DNA from 3 places in the Streptomyces sp. NPDC058045 genome. Region 1 is predicted to be linked to each of the others. Evidence: riboswitches for the same ligand, from Rfam matches in the RefSeq annotation. Region 1 holds a riboswitch; each other region holds the start of a gene.
What was found. A riboswitch is a leader RNA that binds a small molecule or an ion and turns the genes downstream of it on or off. The one in region 1 is predicted to bind cyclic di-AMP.
Positions count from the first base shown of each region.

Region 2: linked by a shared signal. The riboswitch ahead of ACFVST_RS08920 (transglycosylase family protein) and the one ahead of ACFVST_RS24695 (M23 family metallopeptidase) in region 1 are both predicted to bind cyclic di-AMP.
Region 3: linked by a shared signal. The riboswitch ahead of ACFVST_RS01195 (M23 family metallopeptidase) and the one ahead of ACFVST_RS24695 (M23 family metallopeptidase) in region 1 are both predicted to bind cyclic di-AMP.

Region 1 covers NZ_JBHVRR010000053.1:16,628-22,015, forward strand. Annotated here, with positions in the region: gene ACFVST_RS24690 (PrsW family intramembrane metalloprotease) at 40-1,416, shown strand; gene ACFVST_RS24695 (M23 family metallopeptidase) at 1,509-2,717, opposite strand; cyclic di-AMP (ydaO/yuaA leader) riboswitch at 2,729-2,880, opposite strand; gene ACFVST_RS24700 (PP2C family protein-serine/threonine phosphatase) at 3,132-4,325, opposite strand; tRNA gene ACFVST_RS24705 (tRNA-Met) at 4,486-4,559, opposite strand; gene ACFVST_RS24710 (alginate lyase family protein) at 4,617-5,388, opposite strand, start outside.
Region 2 covers NZ_JBHVRR010000010.1:28,070-33,457, forward strand. Annotated here, with positions in the region: gene ACFVST_RS08910 (septum formation initiator family protein) at 1-91, opposite strand, end outside; gene eno (phosphopyruvate hydratase) at 200-1,486, opposite strand; gene ACFVST_RS08920 (transglycosylase family protein) at 1,808-2,509, opposite strand; cyclic di-AMP (ydaO/yuaA leader) riboswitch at 2,514-2,747, opposite strand; gene ACFVST_RS08925 (transglycosylase family protein) at 2,913-3,965, opposite strand; gene ACFVST_RS08930 (cytochrome P450) at 4,090-5,388, opposite strand, start outside.
Region 3 covers NZ_JBHVRR010000001.1:250,207-255,594, forward strand. Annotated here, with positions in the region: gene ACFVST_RS01185 (dihydrofolate reductase family protein) at 1-92, shown strand, start outside; gene ACFVST_RS01190 (SGNH/GDSL hydrolase family protein) at 458-1,258, opposite strand; gene ACFVST_RS01195 (M23 family metallopeptidase) at 1,357-2,220, opposite strand; cyclic di-AMP (ydaO/yuaA leader) riboswitch at 2,224-2,405, opposite strand; gene ACFVST_RS01200 (tyrosine-protein phosphatase) at 2,872-3,669, shown strand; gene ACFVST_RS01205 (DUF6126 family protein) at 3,686-3,865, opposite strand; gene ACFVST_RS01210 (helix-turn-helix domain-containing protein) at 3,862-4,524, opposite strand; gene ACFVST_RS01215 (aspartate aminotransferase family protein) at 4,596-5,388, opposite strand, start outside.

The sequences.
Region 1 (5,388 bases):
CCGCCCCAGGGCCACCGGCCGTCCCCCGGAACGCGGGCCGTGCCACCGGGGACGCGGACGGTACCGGGAGGGTGTCCGCACTGGTGGCAGCGGCGGGCGATACGGGCCTCGGCGCTGAGCGTGCTGCTCGCCCTGTCGGGGCTGGTGATCCTGGCCCTGGTCCGGGAGCAGACCGGCACCGAGGGCTTCCTGGTGGGGCTCGGTCTCTCGGTGCTGCCGGTGCCGCTGCTGATCGCCTCGTTCCGCTGGCTGGACCGGGTCGATCCGGGGCCGTGGCGGATCCTGCTCTTCGCGTTCTCCTGGGGGGCCTGCGCGGCGGCGCTGATCGCGATCGTCGCCAACAGCTTCGCCACCCACTGGATCGCCACCGCCACCGCGGACCCCTCACGCGCCGGCACCTGGGGGACGACGGTGATAGCGCCGGTGGTGGAGGAGTCCGCCAAGGCGACCGCGGTCCTGCTGGTGTTCCTCTTCCGCAGACGCCACTTCGCGGGCGTCGTCGACGGCGCGGTGATCGCCGGACTCTCCGCCTCCGGCTTCGCCTTCACCGAGAACGTCCTCTACCTCGGTACGGCCTTCGGCAGCGACCGGCTGACCGGGGACAGCGGACTGTCCTCGCTGACCGCGGCCACGTTCTTCGTGCGGATCGTCATGTCGCCGTTCGCGCACCCCCTGTTCACCGTGCTCACCGGCATCGGCTTCGGCCTGGCCGCCGCCTCCGCCCGCTCCCTCCCCCGCCGGCTGCTGCCACCCGCCGCGGGACTGCTGCTGGCGATGGGCCTGCACGCCGCCTGGAACAGCTCACCCAAGCTGGGCGACTACGGTTTCGTCGCGGTGTACGCGGCGCTGATGGTGCCGGTGTTCGCCGTGGTGACCTGGCTGGTGGTGTGGACCCGGCAGCGGGAACTGCGCACCGTCCGCACCGAACTCCCCGCCTACACACGGGCCGGCTGGCTCGGTCCGCAGGAGCCGTGGGCGCTGGGTTCGATGCGGGCCCGGCGGCTGGCGCGGGACCGGGCGCGGCACACCCCGGGCGGCGGCCGCCCCGCCGCACGCACGGTGTCCGAGTACGAGGCGTACGCCACCTCGCTGGCCTTTCTGCGGCACCGCACCCGGCGGGCCGGGCGTCCGGGGCCCGACTACGCGGCGCGGGAGCGGGCGCTGCTGCACGAGTTGTGGTCGCGGCGGGCGGTGGCCGGGCCGGCCCTGGAGTACGCGGCGCGGGCGGCGGCCCCGGTGCCCGTCCCACCGTGGGGCCCCTGGCCCGCCTGGGACCCCCGCACCGCACCCCACCCCCACCTCAACCCGTACGCACACCCGTCTCCGCTCCCGTATCAGCACCCGTATCCCAATCCGTACGCGCAGCCGCCCGCCCCGCAGCGGTACCCGGGCGGTGCGGGAACGGGCGGTGCCTGAACGGGCTTTGCGCGGGCGGGTGTTGGGGGCGGGCGCAGGCCGGCGGCCCTGGCGTCGGGGGGGTGTCGCCAGGGCCGCCGGGGTGTGGGGTGTCAGGGGTTGATGCCCTTGTTCTGGAGCCAGCCCAGCGGGTCGATGGCTCCGGCGCCGCCGGGGTGGACCTCCAGGTGGAGGTGGGGGCCGGTGACGTTGCCGGTGGCGCCGACGCGGCCGATGGTGTCGCCGGTGGTGACCTTCTGCCCGGCGCTGACGTTCAGCGAGGACTGGTGGCAGTACCACAGCTCGGTGCCGTCATCGAGTTCGAGGACGGTGCGGTAGCCGTAGGCGCCGGCCCAGCCGGCCTCCTTGACGGTGGCGGTGTGGATGGCCTTGAGGGGGGTGCCGGTGGGGGCGGCGAAGTCGAGGCCGGTGTGGTGCCCGGAGGACCACATGGCGCCGGGGTCCCCGAAGTGCGAGGTGAGGGTGTAGGAGACGGCGGGGAGGCTGAAGCTCTTGGCGAGCTTGGCGAGGCGCTCCCGCTCCCGCTTCTTCGCGGCCTCCTCGGCGGCCTTCTTCTTCGCCGCCTCCTTCTTGGCCTTGATGTCGTCCGCGGCCTTCTTCTGCTGGCTGGCGGCCTCTTCGGCGGCCTTCTGCGCGGCGGCGTCCTGGGCGGCGGCAGCGGCGGCGGACGAGGCGTGGTCCTGCTGTTGCTCGGCCTGCTGGAGGATGCGGCTGCGCAGTGCCTCACCGGCGTCGGTGGTGCCGTCCTCGGTGTCGGTGGTGGTGAGCCCGGCGCCGGTGAGCGGTGCGGCCTGGGTGGTCGTCTCGTCGCCGGAGTCGTCGGAGATCAGGGAGCCGACGCCGGGCAGTGACTTGGCGTCGGGCAGGGAGTCGGTGACGGTCGACAGGTCCGGTACGGAGACGCTCACCGGGGGCTTGCCCTGCGCGGAGGCTATGCCGCCGGCGCCGACCGCGGCGATCACGCCGACGCCGAGGACGGTGGAGGAACGGGCCAGGCCGCCGCGCTGCTTGGCGACACGGTGCCGGCCGCGGACCGGGCGGACGGTGTCCTCGGTGGGGTTCCACTCCTGATAGTCGTCCTCGGCCTCGGGCTGCTCGGGGCCCGGGTAGGCGTCGAAGTAGGCGGTGCCGTGGCCTTCCGCCTCCCACTGGTCCTGGTAGGCGCCCTGGTGCTGGTAGGCGCCGCGGGGGGCGGGGACGGTGAAGGCGCGGGTGCTGCCGTAGGGGTCGAACCCGTCGGGGAAGGCGCCGTGGGGGTGGGGCGCGTAACGGGGCTCGGGGGCAGGGCGGTTGGACGCCACGGGGGCGTGCTCCTTTCCTTCCTTCTCGCCTACCGGGTTAGCTGACGGGTTCGGAGCAGGAAGGTCTCCTACCGGCTTCCTTCACACAGGCAGGGAAGGAGGCCGGATTCACCCCAAGTTGGTGGTTCCCCGGTTCCCTTGCGGGATTCGGCGCGTGCGCACGGAGCCGACGCTGGTGACGGCTGGGACGACCGCGCTGCGTTATCGAACGTTAATAGACGAGGGGGTTCGATTCCAAGCCGTTCCGGCTGATCGTTGACGGCGGGGCAGCGGACTTTTCGGGGCACCTGCGGGCGGATGCGGCCGAGTTGAACCGCGTTCCGCGAAGTGCGCGCTTCTGACGGGTGCTCAGTTCCGGTGCGCAGCGGCGTCGCACGGTCACCCCTGGTAACGCGGGCCTCGCCTGCGGCTCTTTCACCGCGGCCGGATGCCCTCCGGGCCGGTCCACGGGGTGATGGGGCGGCGTACCGCGAGTAGCGCCAGGTCGTCGGTGGACCCGTCGCCGGTGTAGCGGCGGACGTCTTCGACGAGGGTGGTGAGCATGGCGCCGGGGGTGCGGAAGACGCGGCCGGTGAGAAAGGTCACGGGATCGTAGAAGGTTCCGTGACGGTCGCGGGCCTCGGTGAGGCCGTCGGTGAAGAGGAGGAGGGTGGCGCCGGGCGGGAAGTCGGTCTCGGTGGACCGGTCGGGCCGGCCGCCGAGGTCGCCGAAGCCCAGCGGGAGCGCGGCCTCCGCGGGCGGCAGTTCGCGGAGTCTGCCGTCGACGGCGAGGAGCAGCGGGTCGGGGTGGCCGCGGTTGAGGAGCCGCAGCCGGGATTCGCCGTGCGGGATCTCGACGAGGACGGCGGTGGCGAAGCTCTCCAGGGCGGCGTCCCGGCCGGGGCCGGTGGCGGGTTCGTCGCCGTAGCGCAGGACGGCGTCCCGGCTGAGGGCCCGGTCGAGTCGGCGGGCGACGGCCTCCAGGGTGTTCTCCCATTCCGCGGCCTCCCGGAAGGCGCCGATGACGACGGCGACGGCGCCGACCGCGTCCATGCCCTTGCCGCGTACGTCGCCGAGGACGATGCGGATGCCGTGCGGCGTGTCCTGCACGGCGTAGAAGTCGCCGCCGATGAAGGCCTCCGCCTGGGCGGCCTCGTAGCGGGCGGCGATGTCGAGGCCGGCGAGGCGGGCCGGCGGTGCGGGCAGTACGGCGCGCTGTGCGGCTTCCGCGACCTGCCGTGAGGAGGCGAGCAGGGCGTCGCTGCGGCGTACTTCGCGGTTGATGAGGACGGCGAGCAGGCTGACGACGAGGAAGGTGGCGATCCCGCTGACGCCGCGGGTCTGGGCGATGTCGCCGACGTCGAGGCGGCGGACGATCATGATGGCGAGGGAGGCGAGTCCGATGAGCACGGTGCCGCGGAGCCGGTAGAAGGTGGCGGCGACGAGGGGCGGCGCCACCAGGACCGGCACCACGCTGTAGCGGACCGGCACCACGGCGACGACCAGGGCCGACACGGCGATCAGCAGCACCGGCAGGGCGCGGACGAAGTTCTGTTCGGTGAGGAGGCGGCTGGCCGTGTGGGGCACCGGGCCGGGCTGCCCGTTCTCGTCTGATATTGGCTGGCCCACCTGCGTCTCCCGCCGCCTCGCGCCCGCTGCGGCGCCCCGTACAGGTTCTCCCGCCGCGGCCGACCCGGCGACCCGTGCGGTCCGACCGGTCTACGGGGTCCGGCCGGGAACGCACCGAGGGGCCGGAACCATTTTCTGGTTCCGGCCCCTCGGCCTTCAGTAGCGGGGACAGGATTTGAACCTGCGACCTCTGGGTTATGAGCCCAGCGAGCTACCGAGCTGCTCCACCCCGCGTCGATGAGTTGAAGTGTACGCCATTCGCGGGGTGCCGCGCACATCGCGCCCGGCAGGTCACTTCCCGGGGCTGTCGTCGTGGGTGAGGGTCTCCCAGGCGACGAACAGGTCGTCGGTGCCGGCGGGCCGGGTCCTCCGGTTCAGTTTGTCGGTCTGCGGCAGCGACAGATGGAGCCGGTTCTCCAGGTGGTTGGCGTCGACCTCCAGGTCGGGGCCGAGGGTGCGTTCCACCTTGCCGCCGCAGAGCCAGCCGGGGGCGCGGGCGCCGAGCTGGTAGCGGGAGTGGAATTCCAGGGCGGCCTTCAGCCGGTCCTTCACCCCGGAGTACAGGTCGACGCCCTGGTGCCAGGCGGTCTCCGCGATATGCCCGGTGGCGGCGAGCGAGTAGCCGACGTGCATGAAGTTGCGGCAGGTCTCCTGCCCGAGGCCGTCGGCGTAGACGTTCTGCCCGAACCAGTAGGTGTCGATCTGCCGCGGGGTGCGGGAGCTGCTGCCGGGCACCGTCCTGGGGCTCTTCCCGTCGGAGGAGAGGTAGAAGTACGCGGGGACGCGGGACTTGAAGCGGGCGAGGGAGGTGTCGAAGGTGCGGTGGTCGTCGAGGAAGACGGCGATGGCGATGGCGGCGTCCGTCATGGCGAGGTCCCAATTGCCGTTGTAGTCGGGGACCTTCTTGTCGACCTCGGGCAGGTACGCGGTGCGCAGCATGGTCTCGAAGCGGTGCACCCGGGGCTCGGGCCAGCCGGCGCCGGTGTGGCGGACGATCTCCGCGGCGCGGGCCCAGGTGGAGCCGGCCCACGCGGTCTGGAGTCCGGCGTTGCCGTCGGTGTGC
Region 2 (5,388 bases), on a different contig from region 1:
GGTACACCCGGGCCGCGGTCTGCTCGCCGAGCAGCCGCAGCCTGGTCGCGGTCGAGAACCGGTCCCGGGCCTCCCGGTCCTTTCCGGCCATCTGCTCCCGCCTCCCCGATACGCGCGGACGTCCCCGCACACGGTACGGGACCGGGTGCGGGGACGTGGCCTACCTCAAGGTGTCGCCGGCGGGCGGCGGCGGCCCGCGTTACGCCTTGAACCGCGGGAAGGCGGAGCGGCCCGCGTAGACCGCGGCGTCGTCGAGGATCTCCTCGATGCGCAGCAACTGGTTGTACTTGGCGACGCGTTCGGAGCGGGCCGGGGCGCCGGTCTTGATCTGGCCGCAGTTGGTGGCGACCGCGAGGTCCGCGATGGTGACGTCCTCGGTCTCGCCGGAGCGGTGCGACATCATGCACTTGAAGCCGTTGCGCTGGGCCAGCTCCACGGCGTCCAGGGTCTCGGTGAGCGAACCGATCTGGTTGACCTTCACCAGCAGGGCGTTGGCGGAGCCCTCCTCGATACCGCGGGCCAGACGCTCCGGGTTGGTGACGAACAGGTCGTCGCCGACGAGCTGCACCTTGTCACCGAGCTTGTCGGTGACGACCTTCCAGCCCGCCCAGTCGTCCTCGAACAGCGGGTCCTCGATGGACACCAGCGGATACGAGGCCACCAGGTCCTCGTAGTACTCGGTCATCTCGGCGGCGGAGCGCTCCTTGCCCTCGAAGAGGTACTTGCCGTCCTGGTAGAACTCGGAGGCGGCGACATCGAGCGCGAGGGCGATCTGCTGGCCGGGGGCGTAGCCGGCCTCCCTGATCGCCTCCAGGATGAGGTCGAGCGCCTCGCGGTTGGAACCGAGGTTCGGCGCGAAGCCGCCCTCGTCGCCGAGACCGGTGGCGAGGCCCTTGTTCTTCAGGACCTTCTTGAGGGTGTGGTACACCTCGGCGCCCCAGCGCAGCGCCTCGGAGAAGGACTCGGCGCCGATCGGCGCGATCATGAACTCCTGGATGTCGACGTTGGAGTCCGCGTGCGAACCGCCGTTGAGGATGTTCATCATCGGCACCGGCAGCAGGTGCGCGTTGGGGCCGCCGAGGTAGCGGAACAGCGGCAGGTCGCTGGCCTCGGAGGCGGCGTGCGCCACGGCAAGCGAGACGCCGAGGATGGCGTTGGCGCCGAGGGAGCCCTTGTTGTCGGTGGCGTCCAGGTCGAACATCGCCTGGTCGATCAGGCGCTGCTCGGTGGCGTCGTAGCCGACCAGCTCCGGGCCGATCTGCTCGATGACGGCCAGGACGGCCTTCTCGACGCCCTTGCCCTGGTAGCGGTTGGGGTCGCCGTCGCGGAGCTCGACGGCCTCGAAGGCACCGGTGGAGGCACCGGACGGGACGGCGGCACGGCCGGTGCTGCCGTCGTCGAGGCCGACCTCGACCTCGACCGTGGGGTTGCCTCGGGAGTCCAGGATTTCCCGGGCTACGACGACGTCGATGGACGGCACGAGCATCTCCTTCTGGGATGTGACGCTGGAGGTGCGGGGTCGGAGCCGGATCGCCCTCGCCCCGCGGCACGAGCCTAACCGGCCCGCGGCGGTCGGTCCGCCGCCCGCCCGTCCCCTGGGACGAAATCAGGCCCGAATGATCCGGAACCAGGGCAAAGTCCACATGGTTTCCGGCCGCTTCCCGACCGGCGTCCGGCTGGATTCCGGGCGCTCTCCGACTGGTGGCGCAGGGGCGGGGGCGCGCACACGGACGGCCTCGCCCCGGCACGTGCGGGGGGTGTCACGCGCCGGGGCGAGGGCCGGTCATGGAGTGCGCCGCGGGGTGGTTCAGCTCAGGTGGAGCTGCTGGCCCGGGTAGATGAAGTCGGCGTCGTCGATGATGTCGTCGTTCAGCTTGAACAGCTTCTGCCAGCCGCCCTCGACATGGTGCGCCTTGGCGATCTTGCTGAGGGTGTCGCCCTTCTTCACCTTGTACTCGCCGTCGCCCTTCTTGACCTTCTTGCCGGTCGGGGTCTCGACGGTCTTCTTCTGGCTGGGCGCCGCACGGTGCTCGGAGCGGTCCGCGTGCTTCGGCGCCGCCGGGCGGGTCTGCTCCTGCTTCGGGGCCTGCTGCTGCGGCGCCTGCGGCTTGGGCGCCTGCTGCGAACCGCCGCCGTACGGGGTGCTGGACAGGCCGGTACCGCAGTTCGGCCAGGCGCCCTTGCCCTGACCAGCGAGGACCTTCTCACCGACGGCGATCTGCTGCGCCTTGGTGGCCTGGTCGGCACGCGGCGCGTACTGGGTGCCGCCGTACGCGGCCCAGGTGGAGCTGGTGAACTGCAGGCCGCCGTAGAAGCCGTTGCCGGTGTTGATCGACCAGTTGCCGCCGGATTCGCACTGGGCGACCTGGTCCCACTCGGAGGCGGTGGCGGCGGAGGCCGAACCGGCGGCCATCAGCGGCACGGCCACGGCGGCACCGGTGACACCGACGAGCGCGGCGACCCGGGTGGTCTTCGAAGGACGGCGGTGCTTGCCCTTGGAACGCAGCATGAAGTGATCCCCTCACCGACGCCTGCGAGGTGAGCTGTCGGGTTCGGGCCGGTGGGTCTCCCGGGCTCGCTTCCGAGCCACCGGGAGGATTGCCCGGCCGTGCGACCTGGCGCACGGCTTCACCCCCAGCCGGACCTGACCTTCCGTCGGGCGGCTGCGCGTCTCCGCTCAGCCCTCCAACGGCCGGGCCCGGCACTTACCTTGGGTCCCCCGCTCCTGCCTTCGGCGCTTGACGCGACGACTGTTCCCGTTCGGACGCCGGCAGGATTCGGCGGGGCGTCCGAGGGTGCCCGCGGTGGCGAGCGGTCTCGACCGTAAGCAGCCCGGGGCGGGAAATTCAAAGACGATCAGGGCTTCTGAGACTCATCTCTCACCGATCCCAAAACGGGCATCCAGTGGCGAACTACCGCTGCGTTTCGCCCGATTCAAGACGAAGATCAAGGGTCTGGCCAGGCACGATCAGGTCCGGATCGCTCCCCACGATTCCCTCGTTCCGCTCATACAGCGCGGACCATCCGCCCTCGACCCCGTGGTCACCCGCGATGGCCCACAACGTGTCCCCGGGACGCACCTTGTACGTTCCGTCCCCTTCATCCGTTTCACCCGTTCCCTCGCCATGCGCCTGGTCACGGGAGGCGTGGCGGCCGGACGAGTCGCGGGCCCCGCCCTCGTCGGCGGCGCCACCGCGGTGGCGGCCGGAACCGGCCGGGTCGGCGGACGTGGGGCCGCCGGAGGGGTGGGCGGATTCGGCGGGGGCGGATTCGGTGGGCGCGGCCGAAGTGCCGTCCGCGGGGCGAGAGTTGTCGGAAGTGTCGCCTTCGCGGTGGTTCTTGTCTGCGGAACCGGTGGACGGAGTGGAGGAGCCCGCGGGGTCGGCGGCATCGGTGGAGCCGGAGGAGTCCGGCGAGGGGGATGAGTCGGGCAACTGGGACGAGTCCGGCGATCCGGAGGCTTCAGGCTTGTCGCTGGCGGTACCGGAGTCATCGGAGCCGCCGGAACCTCCTGACGTCTCGGGGGAAGCGGACGAACTGGGCGAAGCGGACTCGGCGGTGGCGCCCGGGTCCACCCCCACGCCCCCAGCGATCTTGCCGAGCCCCGGCACCAGCGCACAACTCGGCCACGCCTGCGGCCCCTTGTCGGCCAGCACCTTCTGCGCCACGGCTATCTGCTGAGACCGGCTCGCCAGATCCGCCCGCGGCGCGAAATCAAGACCGCCGTACGACTCCCACACCTTCTGCGAAAGCTGAAGCCCCCCGTAGTAGCCGTTGTGCTCGTTCGCACTCCACGATCCGCCGCTCTCACAGTCGGCGAGGCGATCCCAGGTCGCAGCGGTCGCCGCGTGCGCGCCGGAGGCGCCCAGCAGCGGGATGGCGATGGCGGAGCCGGCCACCCCCGCCGCGACGACGAGAGCAGGGGCCTGGCGGGGGCGGCGGTGCCGACCGTTCCCGGAAAGCATCTGATTGCCTTTCGCGTGACAGAGGTGACAACCAAGGCGACAACTCACCCAGGTCACCAGTGAACGTAGCCGGGTCGAACACCTGTCACAAGTCGATGCATCAGCGATAACGCACACATCACATTCATGACGGCACGTCAGAAACCCTCTGACCAGCGGACGGTGTGAACTCCACCGGCAACGTCCGCAAACCCCGCATGATCAACCCGCCCCGCCACCGCAGATCGGACAAATCCACCGCCAACCGCAGATCGGGAAGGCGCCGCAACAACGTCCCCAACGCCACCCTGCCCTCCAACCGCGCCAACGGCGCCCCCAGGCAGTAGTGGATCCCGTGCCCGTATCCCAGATGCTGATTGTCCACCCGCGCCAGATCCAGCAACTCAGGCCCCTCGAACCGCTCCGGATCCCGATCCGCCGCAGCCAGCACCACCAACACCGGATCACCCGCCGCAATACGCTGCCCACCCAGCACCAACGGCTCCCGCGCGAAACGCCACGTCGCCATCTCCACCGGCCCGTCAAAACGCAGCAGTTCCTCGACCCCCGTCTCCAGCAACGCCTCCCCCGCATCCCCGGAAACCAGCGCCGACTGCAACAACCCCCGCTGCTCCGGATGCGTCAGCAACGCGAACACCCCGTTGCCGATGAGATTCACCGTCGTCTCAAAACCGGCGAACAGCAGAATGAACGCCATCGCCGCCGCCTCGTTCTCGGTGAGATGCTCCCCGTGATCCGAAGCACGGATCAGACCAGAAATCAGATCGTCACCGGGATCCTCCCGCTTCCGGTGAATCAACTCAGCGAGATACCCCCGCATCTTCTTCACCGACCTGGCCACCCCACCCCGCGGACCCTTCCCATGGCGGATCATCATCCCCGCCCAGTCACGGAAGTCATCCTGATCCTCCCGCGGCACCCCCAGCAGATCGCACACCGCATAGATCGGCAGCGGAAAAGCAAACTCATGAATAAGATCCGCCTCCCCCCGCACCGCGAAAGCATCGATCAGACCATCCGTCAACTCCTGTACTCGCGGCGCGAATTCAGCCACCCGCCGAGGAGTGAACGCCTTCGACACCAGCCGACGCAACCGCGTGTGATCCGGCGGATCGATATTCAGCAGATGCGTCATCAACTCGGCTTTCCGCTCCCCCGGAATACCCGTACGACCCCGCGCGTCCGCCGGCTCATCATGATGAGCCGGATTCTTACTCAACCGCCCATCCGCCAACGCCACCCGCGCATCCGCATACCGCGTCACCAACCAGGCCTCCACCCCACTCGGCAACCGCGTCCAGAACACCGGCGCATGCTCCCGCAACCACGAATACGCCGGATACGGATCCGCCGCGAACTCCCACGAAAACAACTCCGGACACCCGGACAACTCCGGAGAGCGGACAGGGGCGGAAGGCGGACC
Region 3 (5,388 bases), on a different contig from region 1:
CCCAGTCGGGCGCCGTCACCACGCTCCGCTTCCGTGTGCGGGAGCAGTCGCGGCGCGGGCTTGCCGACGCTGTGGGGGACGGCGGGAACTGAGTTTCCGCAGCCCCACCCAGGCTGTCCCCGCCGCCCTCGCGCCCCCGTCCCCCGACCTCGGGGACCTCGAAGGAACCTCGGGTGGACCCCGTTTGGGCAGGCGCCCCGCCGACGACGGCCGAGCGTCAGGTCCGCAATGACTTGGCCGAACTCCGCCACCGGGGACCGCCCGAGTCCCCCTCGGGGCGGTGGTGCCGGGGCGTCGTACCTTCTTTCGGGAACCGCGGCCGGGACTTGCGGGCGGCGGCGGCCGCGTACTGGTGGGCGGGTGCAGGGGGCCGAGTCGACACCGGCCAGCGACCGACCCGCCAGAAAGCCATATGTTCCGCCGGACACGACCCAGGCCCGCCGTACCTGCTCGGTACCTACTCCGTGTCCTGGATCGGCAGCAGGTCCGGGCGTTTGGCCTCGATGTGGTCGCCGGAGGATTCGCCGCGGAGGCGGCGTCCGATCCAGGGCACCAGGTACTCGCGGGCCCAGTGGATGTCGTCGCGCCGCAGGTCGAGGGTGCCGCGCGGCGGTTCCGGGGGCCACGGCTGGTCCGGGTCGGCGGGCACCTCCAGGCCGAGGACCTGCGCGGCGCGGAGGGCGACCCGGGTGTGGCCCTCGGGTGAGAGGTGCAGCCGGTCGCCGTCCCAGGCGCGGCGGTCCTGGACGGTCTTGAGGGACCACAGGTCGAGCACCGGGCAGCCGTAGCGGTCGGCGACGGCGCGGACATGCCCGTTGTAGGTGGCGATCTTGCCGCGGAGCCGCTTGAGCACGGGCACATCGCGGGTGTCGAAGCCGGTGGTGACCATCACGGTGCCGACTGCGGAACTGAGGTCGGCCACCGCGCGCTCGAAGCGTTCGGCCACGTCGTCCGGGTCGGTGCCGGGGCGGATGATGTCGTTGCCGCCGGCGCAGAACGTCACCAGGTCGGGGGCGAGTTCCCGGGCCCGCGGCACCTGGTCGGCGACGATCTGGTCGAGGAGTTTGCCGCGTACGGCGAGGTTGGCGTAGCGGAAGCTGTGTTCGGGCACGCGGTCGTCGAGGAGGACGGCGAGGCGGTCGGCCCAGCCGACGAAGTGCCCGTCGCGGCCCGGGTCCCCGACGCCCTCCGTGAAGCTGTCGCCGAGGGCAGCGAAGGACCGGATCGCGTCACTGGTGAAGGATGTCGGCTCTGCCACGTGACGACATCCTTCACCGCGACCAGTGACCTACGCCACCGTAGCCAGGCGTTGACGGTGGGTGAGATACGCCACCCGGCCGTCCGCCGTGCCCGGGATCAGATGGTCAGGCCGTGCGAGCGCAGATAGGCGACCGGGTCGACATCGGAGCCGTAGTCCGGGCCGGTGCGGATCTCGAAGTGCAGATGCGGTCCGGTGACGTTGCCGGTGGCGCCGGAGAGCCCGATCGGCGTCCCGCCGGACACCTGTTGCCCTGCGGCGACGGCCAGTTGGGACAGATGCGCGTACTGCGAGTACCTGCCGTCGTCGTGCCGGACGACGACCTGGTTGCCGTAGGCGCCGCCCCACCCGGCGGAGACGACGGTGCCCGCGGCGACGGCGCGCACCCCGGTGCCGGTGGGCACCACGAAGTCGGTACCGGTGTGGTAGCCGCTGGACCACATCCCGCCGGCCTGGTGGTACGGGGTGCCGACGGTGGCACCGGCCACGGGCAGCGCATAACCGCCGGCGGAGGCGGACGCGGCGGCGGGCTTGGGGGCGGCGGCCTTGGGGGCGGCACTCCGGGGTGCGGTCTCGGCGGCGGTCTCGGGTGCGGCCTTCGCCGCGCCGGGCTTGCCGAGGGTGAGTCGGAGACCGGGGTGGATCAGCGACGGGTCCGAGCCGATGGCGCCGCGGTTGTCCCGGTACAACTGCCGCCAGCCGCCGTCGACTTGCTGCGCCTTCGCGATCCGCGCCAGGCAGTCCCCGGCCTGCACGGTGTAGGTGGCGGCGGACGCGGTCCCCGTCGCGGCCCGGGTCTGCGCCGGGGCCTGGGCGGGCTTGGCGGACTGGCCGGGGGCGGCGTGCGCCGCGGGGGCACCCAGCAGCGGCAGCGCGAGCGCGGCGCCCCCGGTACCGGCCACGGTCAGCGAGCGGGACAGGAAGGTCGTGCGGGTACGGCGGTGTCTACCCTTCGCGGGCATGGCGGGTCCTCTCCGGCGCCTGCGAGGTGAGCTGTCGGGTTCGGACTGGAGATGCCCGGCCGCCTTCTCGTAGCGGCTTCACCCCTAGCCGTCCGGGACGGCGTGGTACCTGTCGGGTCCCCCGCTCCTGCCGGCAGTGGGTCGGTTGGATTCCGGACGGTGGCAGGATTCGGCGTCCGTCCGGAGTGAGCGCGACCGTAGGCGAATGCACGTGGCGGCGACAAGCACGGAATGCGCGGGCGGAATGCTTTTCCCAGATCCTTTACGGAGAATGCGGTCACGCTCCGTGGACCGTTGATCTTCCGGAATTGCGGGAACGTTCTCAACGCCCGCCACTTCCCGCCCTCTTACCCACCCGCCTCCCTTCCGGCCACCACCACCCACCGTCACCACTATGATCCTGCTCACCCTCTCGCGCCTCATAACCCGGCATTCCAGGGCGACTTGGGGCGAGTGGTGACACTTCCGATGTGATGGCAATCGCCCGGTTTCCTCAACGCGCCTCTATATGGCCTTATATACGGCAGACCGGAACAGATCGACTCGCAGCCCATGATGTGCGACCCATGCTGTACCGCCGCCCCATGCCGTAGGGTCGGGACTTCGTGCCCATCGGCGAGCGGAGCCGGTGGCCGAACGGGAGGAGCCCACGTGACGCAGCAGGTCCCCTCGACCGAACCCCGACTTGACGGTGTGCGCAATTTCCGCGATGTGGGCGGGCTGCCCACCACCGACGGCCGGCAGGTGCACCCGGGACGGCTCTTCCGCAGCGGCCATCTCGCGCACGCCACCAAGGCGGACACCGAATTCCTGCGCACCCTGGGACTGCACACCGTCTTCGATTTCCGTAATTCCGCCGACCGCGCCCTGGACGGTCTGGATGTGGAGATCGACGGCGTACGCAATGTGAGCATTCCGCTCAACGACCCCGCGGACGGCGCCGAGTTCTGGAAGATGGTGCGCCACGGCGACCTGGACCAGCTCCGTGCCCTGCTCGCCGAGGGCCGCGCCGCCCAGCGCATGATCGACTCGTACCGGGTGCTGATCACCGACCGCACCGACGAGTTGGGGCGGGTGCTGCGGTCGCTCGCCGAGGACAGTGTGCCGGCGCTGATGCACTGCGCGGCCGGCAAGGACCGGGCCGGGGTGACCGTCGCCGTCACCCTGCTCGCGGTGGGTGTGGAACGGGACGCGGTCGAGGCCGACTACCTGGAGTCCAACGCGCGGCACCGCCGGTACCGGGTGCACCGCGCCGGCAACGCCCCGGGCGGCACCTCCGACGAGGTGATGGAGCTGCTCAGCCCGCTCTTCGACGCCCGCGCCGAGTATCTGGCGGCGGCCTTCGACACCATCGAGTCCACCTGGGGCGGGACCGAGGCCTATCTCACCGAGGGCCTGGGGCTGACCGCCGAGGTGCGGGAGCGGTTGCGCGCCCGGCTGCTGGACTGACCGCCCACACCTACCGCTATCCGGACTCCGCGCCCAGCTTGAAGAGCAGGTACAGGAACGCCGCCAGGCCGTGCACCACGACCACGTACACCACCAGCCGGATCCAGATGGAGCGGGGCAGTTTGTCCTCGGGAACCATCCGCCGCACCGGGGCCTGGGGGGTGGGGTCGTCCTCCGGGTGGACCGGTGGGTTCACGGGGTGCCTCCCGGGGCGGTGTGGCCGGCGGCCGGGCCGAGGCAGAGTGCGGCGGCCGGGCTCTGCAACAGCGTGTGCAGGAAGAGCAGTTCGAGGCCGTCCTCGTCGGCGGCGGCGATCCGGTGCGGGGTGAGCGAGTCGAAGTGGGCGCTGTCGCCCGGCCCGAGGAGGCGGGTGCTGTCGCCCAGCCTGAGCCGCAGCCGCCCGCGCAGTACGTACAGCCACTCCTCCCCCGGGTGCACTCGCACGATGTCGCCCTGGCTGCCGTACGGCACCCGTACCCGCAAGGCCTGCATGGCGCGGCCGGGCGCACTGGCCTGGAGGTAGGTCCAGCCGCCCGCGGTGTTCGGCTCCATGTCGGCGGAGCGGATCACCGAGCGGGGGTCGGCGGGTGTCTCGCCGAGGAGGTCGGCCACGGTGGTGGCGTAGACCCGGGCCAGGGCGAGGAGCATCGGCAGGGAGGGCTGACGGCGGCCGGTCTCCAGCCGGGAGAGGTGGGCGGGCGAGAGTCCGGCGTCGCGGGCGGCGGCCTCCAGGGTGAGTCCGGCGCGGCGGCGCAGCTCGCGCAACTGGGGTGCTACGGCGGTCAGTTCGGCTGCGGTGGGACCGGTCGGCTCCGGGGCTGCGGGGCCGGGCGGCTCCGGATCGGATGCGCTCATAGTTCGATTGAGCCAGAGCAATGCCTCCCAGGCAAATAACTTGCCCGAGAGGCAAAAGAGCTTGGGTCCGCTCAGCGGTGGGCGATGGCCTGGGTCACCAGTGTCCTGCCGAAGTCCCACATCAGGCCACTCCCGTGGGCGTCGTCCATCACCGCGGTGAAGGCGGCGACGAAGCGGTCCACGTCCTGCTCGGTGAGCACCAGCGGCGGGATGAGCTTGATCACCTCCAGGTGGTCGCCGGAAACCTGGGTCAGGATGCGGTGCTTCTGGAGCAGCGGCACCACCACCATCTGCGCGAACAGGCCCTTGCGCGCGGCCTGCAACATGGCCCAACGGCTGCGCAGCTTCAGGGACTTGGGGCGCCCGAACTCGATGCCCACCATCAGCCCCCGGCCGCGTACATCGCTCAGCAGCTCATAGCGGTCGACCAGGGCGGCGAGCCTGGTTCTGAGGAGGTCGCCGGTGGCGCGGGCGTGCGCCACGGTGTGCTCGTCCTCCATCACCGCGAGGACGGCCAGCCCGGCGGCCATGGCCTGTGCGTTGGCGCCGAAGCTCGCCGAGTGGACCAGGACCCGGTCCATCGACGCGTACACCTTCTTGAAGATCCAGTCCTTGCCGAGGGTGGCGCTGACCGGTACGTATCCGCCGGAGAGCGATTTGGCGACGCACACCAGATCCGGTTCCACCCCCGGCTCGTGCTGGTAGGCGTAGAAGTCGCCGGTGCGGCCGAGGCCAGTCTGCACCTCGTCGGCGATGAGCAGGGCCCGCCGGCGGTGCAGCATCTCCTGGGCGGCCTTCAGATAGCCGGGCGGCGCGGCGTGCACCCCCTTGCCCTGGATGGGTTCCACGATCAGCGCGGCCACA